2 regions of the Clostridioides sp. ES-W-0016-02 genome follow, and region 1 is predicted to be linked to the other one. Evidence: riboswitches for the same ligand, from Rfam matches in the RefSeq annotation. Region 1 holds a riboswitch; the other holds the start of a gene.
The links. Region 1 has a riboswitch for S-adenosylmethionine ahead of IC758_RS08385 (MetQ/NlpA family ABC transporter substrate-binding protein). Riboswitches for the same ligand answer to the same signal wherever they lie in the genome.
Positions count from the first base shown of each region.

Region 2: linked by a shared signal. The riboswitch ahead of metK (methionine adenosyltransferase) and the one ahead of IC758_RS08385 (MetQ/NlpA family ABC transporter substrate-binding protein) in region 1 are both predicted to bind S-adenosylmethionine.

Region 1 covers NZ_CP061361.1:1,738,783-1,744,640, reverse strand. The annotation lists gene IC758_RS08390 (lipoate--protein ligase) at 164-1,150, shown strand; SAM riboswitch class I at 1,241-1,348, shown strand; gene IC758_RS08385 (MetQ/NlpA family ABC transporter substrate-binding protein) at 1,462-2,259, shown strand; gene IC758_RS08380 (TerD family protein) at 2,362-2,961, shown strand; gene IC758_RS08375 (putative bifunctional diguanylate cyclase/phosphodiesterase) at 3,260-5,119, opposite strand.
Region 2 covers NZ_CP061361.1:178,623-184,480, forward strand. The annotation lists gene IC758_RS01205 (M23 family metallopeptidase) at 1-419, shown strand, start outside; gene spoIIID (sporulation transcriptional regulator SpoIIID) at 517-777, shown strand; gene IC758_RS01215 (rod shape-determining protein) at 975-1,994, shown strand; gene fabZ (3-hydroxyacyl-ACP dehydratase FabZ) at 2,010-2,438, shown strand; gene yyaC (spore protease YyaC) at 2,583-3,092, opposite strand; SAM riboswitch class I at 3,281-3,384, shown strand; gene metK (methionine adenosyltransferase) at 3,521-4,714, shown strand; gene IC758_RS01235 (hypothetical protein) at 5,049-5,858, shown strand, end outside.

The DNA.
Region 1 (5,858 bases):
TTTTATTAAATATATTTTGAGTATATATTATTTATTTAAAATTTGCAAGGAAGTTTTAAAAATTTTACTTTAAAGGATTTTTTATATTATTGTCGAATTATAAAAATAATTGTACTAAAATCAGCTAAAAAAATTTTATCAATTATATGGAGGAATTACTTTAATGTTATTAATTTACAATGAAAAAACAAACCCTTATTTTAATTTAGCAATGGAAGAATATCTACTTAAAAACTTTGACGAAGATTTATTTATTTTATGGAGAAATGAACCTTCTATAATCGTTGGAAAAAATCAAAATACACTTTCTGAAATAAACTTAGAATATATAAAAGAACATTCAATACCAGTTGTTAGAAGACAATCTGGTGGAGGAGCTGTATTTCATGATTTAGGAAATATAAACTTTACATTTATAGCTTGTAATAATAATAGCTTTAGTGATTTCAGAAGATTCACTCAACCAATAATAGACTTGCTTAAAACCTTAGATGTCAATGCTGAGTTTTCTGGAAGAAATGACCTTCTTATAGAAGGTAAAAAATTCTCTGGAAATGCTCAACATAACTATAAAAATAAAGTGATGCATCATGGGACACTTTTATTTTCATCTGAAATAAATGACCTTTCAAATGCACTAAAAGTAAAACCCATAAAGTTTGAAGGTAAAGGCATAAAATCTGTAAAGTCTCGTGTAACCAATATAAGCGAACATTTACAGTCTGATATGGATATACTTGAGTTTAAAGATGCTATAATGAATTATCTTTCTTCAACAAATACTGGTAATACAAATTACTCTCTAAGTAAATATGACATAGAAGAAATAGAAAAACTTACTAAATCAAAATATGAAACTTGGGATTGGAATTTTGGTAATTCACCAAAATACTCTCTTTCAAATGAATTAAAATATGCTGGTGGAAATGTAGAATTTAATTTAAATGTTGATAAAGGTATAATAACTAGTATAAAGTTTTTTGGAGATTTCTTTGGGAAGTGTGATGTATCTTTTGTAGAAGATAAACTTATTGGTACAAAGCATGAGGAGAATTCATTGAGAGCTATTTTAGATGATATTGAAATAAATGACTATTTCTTGGGTGCTGATACTAATATTTTAGTTTCTGGAATTTTGGGTGTTAAATAGAAATAACAAAAACTTTAAAATATTTATAAAATTATGTTTACAGATACAAAAAATCATGCTAATATGTATAACATAATTAAAAATTAATACTTCTTATCCAGAGTGGTGAAGGGACTGGCCCTGTGAAACCCAGCAACCAGTATATTTTTTAATATACATTGGTGCTAAATCCTGCAGTATTGTACTGAAAGATGAGTTTAAATTAGCTTTTAAAGCCTGAGTTTACACTCAGGCTTATTTTATTTTCACGATGTGATAAAAAGAGGGTATTTTATTTTTAACTAATCAATTATATTCAGGAGGGAATTTTTATGAAATTCAAAAAATTATTAAGCTTGTTATTATGTCTAGTATTTACTTTATCTGTAGTTGGATGTTCAAAATCTAAAGACGATAAAAAAATTGTTGTTGGTGCTACTTTAGTTCCAGGTGGAGAGTTGTTAGAGGAACTAAAACCACTGATTGAAGAAAAAGGTTATACTTTAGAAGTTAAGAACTTTGACGATTACATACTTCCAAATGAAGCTTTAAATAATGGCGAAATTGATGCAAATCTATTTCAACATGAACCTTATCTAAAAGAAGCTGTTAAAGCTAAAGGTTATAAAATAATGGCAGGAACTAAACTATATGTATGCCCAGCGATACTTTACTCTTACAAAATAAAATCTGTTGATGAATTTAAAAAGGGAGATACAATTGCAATAAGCAACAATCCATCTTCTTGTTCTAAAGACCTTAGATATCTTGAAAGTATAGGACTTTTAACTTTACCTAAAGAAAATAATTTAGTTAGTCCTAAAGATATAATTGAAAATCCAAAGGGCATACAATTCAAAGAATTAGATATTGCTCAAATACCATCTTCTCTTCCAGATGTAACTGCTGCATTTATAGACACTACTTACGCAGTACCTGCTGGTCTTGATGCTAAGAAAAATGGAATCTACACAGCACCGGTAAATGATGAATATGCTAATCTTTTAGCATTTAGAAGTGAAGATAAAGATAGTGAAAAAATTAAAGTTCTACAAGAAGTTCTTACATCAGATAAAGCAAGAAACTTAATTGAAGAAAAATACAAAGGAATTGTAATTCCTGTTTTTTAGTAGAATTAGTATAATTTTAATATTATTATTGTAATCTTGTTGAATATTGACTTGTTAAGTGCTACCATTTAAGTAAATCTATGTTTGTGGAGGAAGATTACTATGGCTATAGAATTGAAAAAAGGACAAAAAATAAATCTTACAAAAAAAGAAAATACCGATTTAGGTGAGATTTTAGTTAATCTAAATTGGAATCAAAAAGTACAAAAAAAGGGCTTTTTTGGAGCTCTAAGAAATAGTAATATAGATTTAGATTTAGGTTGCTTGTTTGAAATGAAAAATGGTGTAAAAGGTGCTGTTCAAGCGTTAGGCAATTCCTTTGGCAATTTAGAACATCCTCCTTTTGCTCAACTAGATGGAGATGACCGAACAGGAAGCAATACACAAGGCGAAAATATAAGAATCAATGGTAACAAGATAAAAGAAATAAAAAGAATATTGATTTATGCTTTTATTTATGAAGGTGTGGCTAATTGGTCAGAAGCTGACGGAGTTGTAACTATTAAACAAAAACAAGATTCTGATTTAGTGGTTAAGCTTGATGAGCATAAAAATGGCTATAATATGTGTTCAATAGCATTAATAGAAAATGTAAATGATGAAACATTTAGTGTTGAAAAAGTAGTTAAATACTTTAAAGGACATAGAGAAATGGATAATGAATTTAACTGGGGCTTAAAATGGGTTGCAGGGAAAAAATAACAATGTTTAAGAGACTATAAGTAAATCTACTTATAGTCTTTATTTATGTATTCACTATCAACACTATCAATAAGTTCATCTTCTCTAAAACATAACTTTATATTATTTACACCTCACATAAAACCTTATAAGAATTTATAGTTTTCATGTAATTATTTAAATAAAATTGTATATTATGTATTGATGTTATTCTCAATATTTGTATCACTGTACATTTTAAATATTTAACAAAATTAATAAAGCACTTATATTATAAGCACTTTATTAGATTAGTATATATTAAAATATACTTTAACTATTATAAACTATAAACAGTTTCTTCATCTAATATTTTTTCAAAGTCTAATATTGGCATTGGTTTATAAAAGACAAACCCTTGAACCAAATCACACCCAATCTCTTTAAGAAACTCAACCTGTTCTTTATATTCAATACCTTCAGCAACAGTTATAATATTTAACTCTTTTATCATATGTATAATATTTTTTATTACTATCTTCTCTTTTTCTTTATTTAAACTTTCTTTAAAAAACATTGAGTCAAGCTTTAAAACATCAAATGGTAAATCCTTCAAAACACTTAGAGACGAGTATCCTTTTCCAAAATCATCCAAAGAACAAGTAAAGCCACTTTCATGTAGGTCATGTACAATTTCTAAAAGATGCTCTTGATTTTCAAAAGCAACACTTTCTGTAAATTCAATTTCTATAGTATTTTTAGGTATATTATATTTATTTTGTATACGCGAATAAGTTTCTACAAACTTAGCATTATAAAATTGAATCTTAGAAACATTAACTGAGATGGGAACAACTTGTTCATTTTCATCTAATCTCTTTCTAATCCATCTGCATACCTCTTCAAATACATATTGGTCTACTAAGCTAATAAAAAATTCCTTTTCTAATATTGGAATAAATATCGCTGGAGATATCACACATTTGTCTGGTGTCATCCAACGTACTAAAGCTTCTGCACAATCTATTTTTTGATTATGTAAATTAACTTTAGGTTGAAAATAAACAACAAATTCTCTTCTATCGAGTGCTTCATGTATTCTACTCTTAATGGTATTTTCTTCAATCATTTTTTTGCGAATATTTTCATTATAGAAAGCATACTTAGTACCAGGTTTATTCTTGACAGTCTTTTGTGCAAAATTTGCACGATTTATCAAGTCATCTATATTTAATTTTTCATTCACATCTTCAATACAACAAATTCCACTGACAATAGTAATACTATATTTATTTTTAATTTCATCTGTAATGTTAATCAACTTATCATCTACAATTTGTTGTCTTCTTAGTAAAGCTTCCTTATCTACATAACATCTTAATGCAACAAATCTATCTGCAATCTCTCTTGCAAATGTTTCATATTTTCCAATATCATCCATCATGAAATTAGAATAGCGTTTTAATATCATGTCCCCATAATCGTATCCAAATATATCATTGATATACTTAAAATTTTCAAAATCGATATAAAATATAGCAAATTTCTTGTCTTTATGTTTATAAATATACTGTTCTGCATCCAACTTAAACTTGTCTATAGTATTTGCTCCTGTAAGTTCATCTTTATATGCAATATTTTTTAAATCTACATTTAATTTTTCAAGTCTAATTAATCTTCTATTGTACTGCATAATCAATATAATCCATGCTACTATACCTACAATTGATATTATAATTATTAAAGTCATTAAGTAATCGCTTTTTTCTTTCGAATAATGTTCTATCTCAAATACTGTGTCATTTGCAATCTTAAAAAATTCTTCACTTGTTTGTAGTAACTGACTACTATCTTCTTCCATCCTTACTTTTTTAATTTCAATATTTAAATTTTCCCATTTTCTTTCTAATAAAGATAAATACTCGTTATATTTTTTACAATCAGTGACTACTAGACCATATTTTCCATGTCCTGTATTTAATTCATGTAAAATTTCATCGATATATTCTACTAGTTCATCATTTGGTTGAAAATTCATTTCTAATTTAGTTAGACGTTGACTCGCTCCACGAACAATACCAACATAATTAATCAACTTTCCATAATCTCCAATGTTGTGAATTAATTGAACAGAAATGTAACTTATAGAAATTAATAAAACAAATAAAACTAAGATAGTTATCTTTAAAAATCTCTTCATAAAATACCTCTATCCCCTATGTTTTCACGTTTATCAGATATTCTACAATTATGCTAACTAGGTTTTTATATGTTATAAATAATTAATATGATTTCTTCAATAAATTTTCTAAACATTTTTAATAACCAACTTAGTAAAATATTGTATAATCATTTTCTCAAATAACGTGTATTAAACCTTAATAAAACTCTCTTATTACTTAAAATATAGAAGATTTTATTCTACATAGTTTATTTTTGACATTGCATATTTTTGTAAATCATCATTTTTTCAAATTTTCCAATAGGTCTAGGTTTAGTTTCTGTTAACAAACTTTAGAACCTATATAAATACTATAATCATAATAGCTATTGCAAGTTTAATGTTTGTTTATTTTTATTCAAAATCTGCAATCTAAAATCTATCGTGACCTTTTTCCTTTTTTTCATTGTTATTAATCTAGGTTGTTCATTCTCCTTTGTAGGTGGTATTGAAAATATCAATGTGTTTTTTATAATCATACTTAATAAAATAATCACTCATAAGTCCATACACTTGTAAATGTTTTTCAAGTTTTGTTGTGCAAAGTATTTTTTATGTAAACTAGTTGAGAAATAAGGGTCTGTTTAATCAATTTCTACATTCTTTCTTTAGTGCATATGCTGGAGGTTTTATACGGATAAAATCAATAATTAGTAACAAAAATAGAAAAACGTTTTTTTAGAAGATTTTATTTTAATATTTAAACCACTCCTGAGAG
Region 2 (5,858 bases), 1.6 Mb from region 1:
AAAATAAGTCAAGTACAACAAAATTAAATTACATTGGTGATAAGATAATAAGAGAATATTCAGAAAAAGAACCTAGTTATTCTAAAACATTGGATGTTTGGGAAACTCATAAAGGTATAGATGTTAGTTGTACTAAAGGTAAAGAAATAAAATCTCTATTAAACGGAATGGTAGTAGATGTATTTGATGATGAAGAATATGGAAAATCAGTAAAAATAAAAAGCGACAATAATACTGTAGTAGTATATTCAAATCTAGATGAAAATGTTAGTGTTAAGAAGAATCAGAAAGTAACAGAAGGACAATCATTAGGGACTGTAGGAAGTACTTCTCAGATAGAAAGTGAAGAGGGTATACATGTGCATTTAGAAGCATATAATGGAGAAAAATCTATAGACCCAATGAGTCTAATTAAGTAAAAGTATAACAAGTTTAATCATATTTGGTTAAGCTTGTTATATTTTTTGGTGTTTTTACATATATATCATTAAAGCTATTATGTGAGGGGGGTAATCTTTGAGATCTCATATAGAGGAAAGAGCCATAGTGGTAGCAAAATATATACTTGAAAAAAACACTACAGTAAGACAAACAGCCAAGACATTTGGAGTAAGTAAGAGTACAATTCACAAGGATGTTACAGAAAGATTAAAGGAAATAAATCCATCCCTTGCCAAAGAAGTTAAAAGTGTGCTAGACAAAAATAAATCAGAGAGACATATTAGAGGGGGATTAGCAACGAAATTAAAGTATGAGAAGGAACATAAAAAAATGTAGGTTAAAAACCTACTTTTTTTATTACATTAAATTATTGTAAGAAATATATTATATAATTATAAATAGCAAAAGAATAATACTCTCAAAACATTTATTTTCTCTTGATTAAAGCGAGATTTTTGTATATGCTTTATTATAGGAGTATTAATAAATAGGCTTATAATATAATCTAATATATAAATGAAGGAGTTGAAAAAATGGCTGGAGCTGATATAGGCATAGATTTAGGTACTGCAAATGTACTTGTTTATGTTAGTGGTAAGGGAATCGTTTTAGAAGAACCATCTGTTGTTGCAATAGACAACAGAACAGATTCTGTTTTAGCTGTAGGAGAAGAGGCTAAAAAAATGATAGGAAGAACACCAGGAAATATAGTTGCAATAAGACCTTTAAGAGATGGTGTAATTTCAGATTATGATGTAACTGAGAAGATGTTAAAATCTTTTATAGATAAGATAGTTGATAAAAAGGGATTTGGAAGATTTTTCATGCCTAGAATTATGGTATGTGTGCCAACAGGTGTTACAGAAGTAGAAAAGAGAGCAGTAGAGGATGCTACTAGACAAGCTGGGGCTAGAGAAGTGTATATCATAGAAGAGCCAATAGCAGCAGCTATAGGAGCTGGTGTAGACATATCACAACCTAATGGTAATATGATTATAGATATTGGTGGAGGAACTGTAGATATAGCCGTAATATCACTAGGGGGAGCAGTTGTAAGTGAATCTATAAAAGTTGGCGGAGACCGATTTGATGATGCTATAGTTAAGTACATGAAAAAACAACATAATCTTCTTATTGGAGAAAGAACCGCAGAAAAAATTAAGTTTGAAATTGGTTCTGCATTTAAGAGAGAAGAAGAAAAGTATATGAAAATAACAGGAAGAAATCTGATTACAGGTCTTCCTAGTTCTATAACTATAAACTCAGCAGAAATGTTAGAAGCCCTTAGAGAATGTGTTGAACAAATAGTTGTTGCAACTCATGCTGTTTTAGAAAAAACACCACCTGAATTAGCAGCAGACATAGGTGATGTTGGTATAATAATGACTGGCGGAGGCTCATTATTATATGGATTAGATAAGATAATAGAACAGAGAACAGGAATAACTGTTACAATAGCAGATGAACCACTATCTTGTGTTGCGAAAGGAACAGGGATTGCTTTGGGCTCAATAGATTTACTTGAAACAGGTGGGTCTTTCAAAAGAAAATAATTAGGAGAGTTTAAAATGTTAAATATAGATGAAATAAAAGAACTAATACCACATAGATATCCATTTTTATTAGTGGACAAGATTACAGAGTTAGAAGTTGGAAAAAGAGCTGTTGGTATAAAAAATGTAACAGTTAATGAACCATTTTTTCAAGGTCATTTTCCAAATTACCCATTGATGCCAGGAGTGCTGATAGTAGAAGCTCTAGCACAAGTGTGTGGAGTAGCAATGATGTCTTTGGAAGAAAATAAAGGGAAATTAGGTGTATTTGCTGGTATTGATAAAGTTAGAATCAAGAGAGAAGTAAGACCAGGAGATACATTGACTATGGAAGTTGAAATGACAACGCTTAGAAGAAATATAGCAAAAGCAGATGCTAAAGCTTATGTTGGTGAAGAACTTGTCTGTAAAGGTGAGTTAATGTTTGCTCTAGTAGAAAAATAAAATTTTTAAAAATGAAAAGCATTAAAACAGAAGAATAAATATCAAAATAAAAAGGTAGATAATTTGGAGTATTTATTAAATTAAATACTCTATAGTATCTACCTTTTTAATACAAAAAATTTTATCAGTTACCTTATATAAGATTTAAGTAGATACCAATAGTGCTAAGGCTATTGTTTCAGCTAAGTCTAGTATAAAGCTAAGACGTATATTATTAAATGAAAGTCTGTTATTTTCATCAATTTTATCTACAATCCCTACTATAGAATAATTTCCTATTTGAGGTAGTTTTTTTCCCACACCTTTTCCGGGCAGGATAGGTCCTTCTCTAATCTGTATATTGCCTATGTTACTCTGTGACCCCAAGCAAGCATCTATAGCCAAGAAGTTACCTTGCATATGTGTATTTTTTATAGTATCTAAAGACTCATATATATTTAAGGCGTGAATAGGGTTATCTAGTGTACCGTAAACGGGGTATTTAAATTTACTGTTTTTAAGTATTGTTCCAACTAAAGGGCCTAAAGTATCACCTATAGCCCTGTCTGTTCCTATGCAAACAACAATCGTATTTTCATTAATTATGGTTTTGAGAACTGAACTTAGCATCTGTATAACATCATCATCGCTGTAATTTACTTTAGCTAAATACAATAGGAACACCCCCTTCAAAAAAATATATGAATAAAAAACACTAAAAAGACCTAACTTTAAATTTCAGATAGAGATAATATTTTATTTGTCTCACAAAAAAAGTAATGGCAAAAATATGGCTAAAAATCTTGACAAAATTTTAAAAAAATAGTAAGCTAATAAAGTAAAATAAAACTTAAATCTTGATTACCTTATCAAGAGCGGCTGAGGGATAGGCCCTGTGAAGCCCAGCAACCACCCAAATGGGAAAAGGTGCTAATTCCTACAAGACAAAAGTCTTGAAAGATGAGGTCAGTTAATTAGTATGCGATTACGATTATTAACCTCTTCTTATAAGGAGAGGTTTTTTATTTTGAGTAAAATTTCTAAGAATTGAAGATAAGGTAAAACCTATAATAAAAATTAAGAATGAATAAGGAGGAACAAAAATGGCAAGACATTTATTTACGTCAGAATCAGTTACAGAAGGACATCCTGATAAGATATGTGACCAAATATCAGATTCAATATTAGATGCATTGTTAGAAAAAGACCCACAATCTAGAGTAGCTTGTGAAACTACAGTAACAACAGGCTTAGTTTTAGTAGCTGGAGAAATAAGTACATCTGCTTATGTAGATATACCTAAATTAGTAAGAGAAACAGTAAAAGAAATTGGATATACAAGAGCAAAATATGGATTTGACTGTGACACTTGTGCAGTTATAACTTCTATAGATGAACAATCTGGAGATATAGCTATGGGAGTTGATGAAGGTCTAGAAAGTAAGACTGGAGAAGAAATAGAACAAGAAATAGAAAAAGTAGGAGCTGGAGACCAAGGTATAATGTTTGGATTTGCATGTAATGAAACTCCAGAATTAATGCCACTTCCAATATCATTAGCTCATAAATTATCAAGAAGACTTACAGAAGTTAGAAAGACAGGTTTAGTTGATTATTTAAGACCAGATGGAAAAACTCAAGTTACTGTTGAATATGAAGGAAATAAAGCTGTAAGAGTACATACAGTTCTTATATCAGCTCAGCATTGTGAAACAGTATCAAATGATAAGATAAGACAAGATTTAATTGAGCATGTTATAAAATCAGTTATACCAGCTGAATTACTTGATGAAGATACTAAAATTTATATAAACCCAACAGGCAGATTCGTTATAGGAGGACCTCAAGGGGATACAGGTCTTACAGGAAGAAAAATAATAATAGACACTTATGGTGGATATTCTAGACATGGTGGAGGAGCTTTTTCAGGAAAAGACCCTACAAAAGTTGATAGATCTGCTGCTTATGCTGCTAGATATGTTGCTAAAAATATTGTTGCGGCTGGACTTGCAGATAAATGTGAGATAGAACTTGCATATGCTATAGGTATAGCTAGACCATTATCTATATTTATAGATACTTTTGGGACAGGTAAAGTTTCAGAAGAGAAGCTTGTTGAACTAGTAAACAAACACTTTGATTTAAGACCAGGAGCAATAATAAGAGATTTAGATTTAAGAAAGCCTCTTTACAAAAAGGTTGCTGCTTATGGTCACTTTGGTAGAACGGATATAGATTTACCATGGGAAAGAACTGATAAAGTAGAACAATTAAGAAAAGATGCATTAGGTGAATAATGCTTAGATAAGAAGCTGCTAGAATGTAATTTTAAAATTACGTTTTAGCAGTTTTTTATTTTATGATTAAATATATTTAATAAATACTAATTTTCAATCATATAATAAATAAACATTATTTAGTGAGATTAATATATTTCATTATATAATATTGCATTAAATTAATACATAGTAGAAGGAATATGTTAAAAACTGGTTAAGATTTCGTTAAGTAATGTTAAATAATTCAAAAAATATTGAAAAGCATCAATAATACAACTAATATAGTCTTAATAAACTTACATTAAATTTTACTTATTAAAAAATTTATTTTATTTAGGAGGGAGTAGTGTGTATGTCGGATAAAATAAACATCAAAATGGTTATAAGTTTTGCTGGAGCATATGTAGCGACTGTAATAGGTTCTGGATTTGCAACTGGTCAAGAGATAGTACAATTCTTTACGTTTTATGGGTATGCTGGAATTATAGGAGGAATAATATCTATGGTATTATTCTCATGGTTTGGAGCAGAAGTTATAGAAAAAGGGAGAGAATTAAAGCTTAAAGAACCAATAAAGATTTATCAGGTATATTGTGGAAAATATCTTGGTACATTTTTTGAGTGGTTTGGACCATTGTTTTTGTTTGGTACATTAGTAATAATGATTGCAGGAGCAGGAGCTACATTATCAGAGTATTATGGTCTAAATCCATATGTAGGTAGAATTGGTATGGCAATCGTTTCCCTAATAACTGTATCTCTAGGTTTGACAAGGCTTTCAAAGATACTAGGTAATATAGGTCCTATAATAATAATATTTACACTTTTAGTAGGAGCAATTAGTCTATTTAGTAATATTGGTGCTTTATCAAATGCAGGAGCTATAATTGATAGTCTAAACGTTAAAACTGCTACATCAAATGGATATTTCTCAGGTGTACTTTATACTTGCTATAATGTAATAATAGTAATAACATTTTTAACTGGAATGGGAGCTTCAGCAAAAAATAAGAAAGATGCTGTATGGGGAGGTATAGTAGGTGGAGTAGCCCTTATGGCAGCTGCTATAATGATGAATCTAGCATTACTTTCAGATGTAGGAAATATATACACAAAAGAAATACCAGCTCTTTATTTAGCTGACAAGATATCTCCAATTATA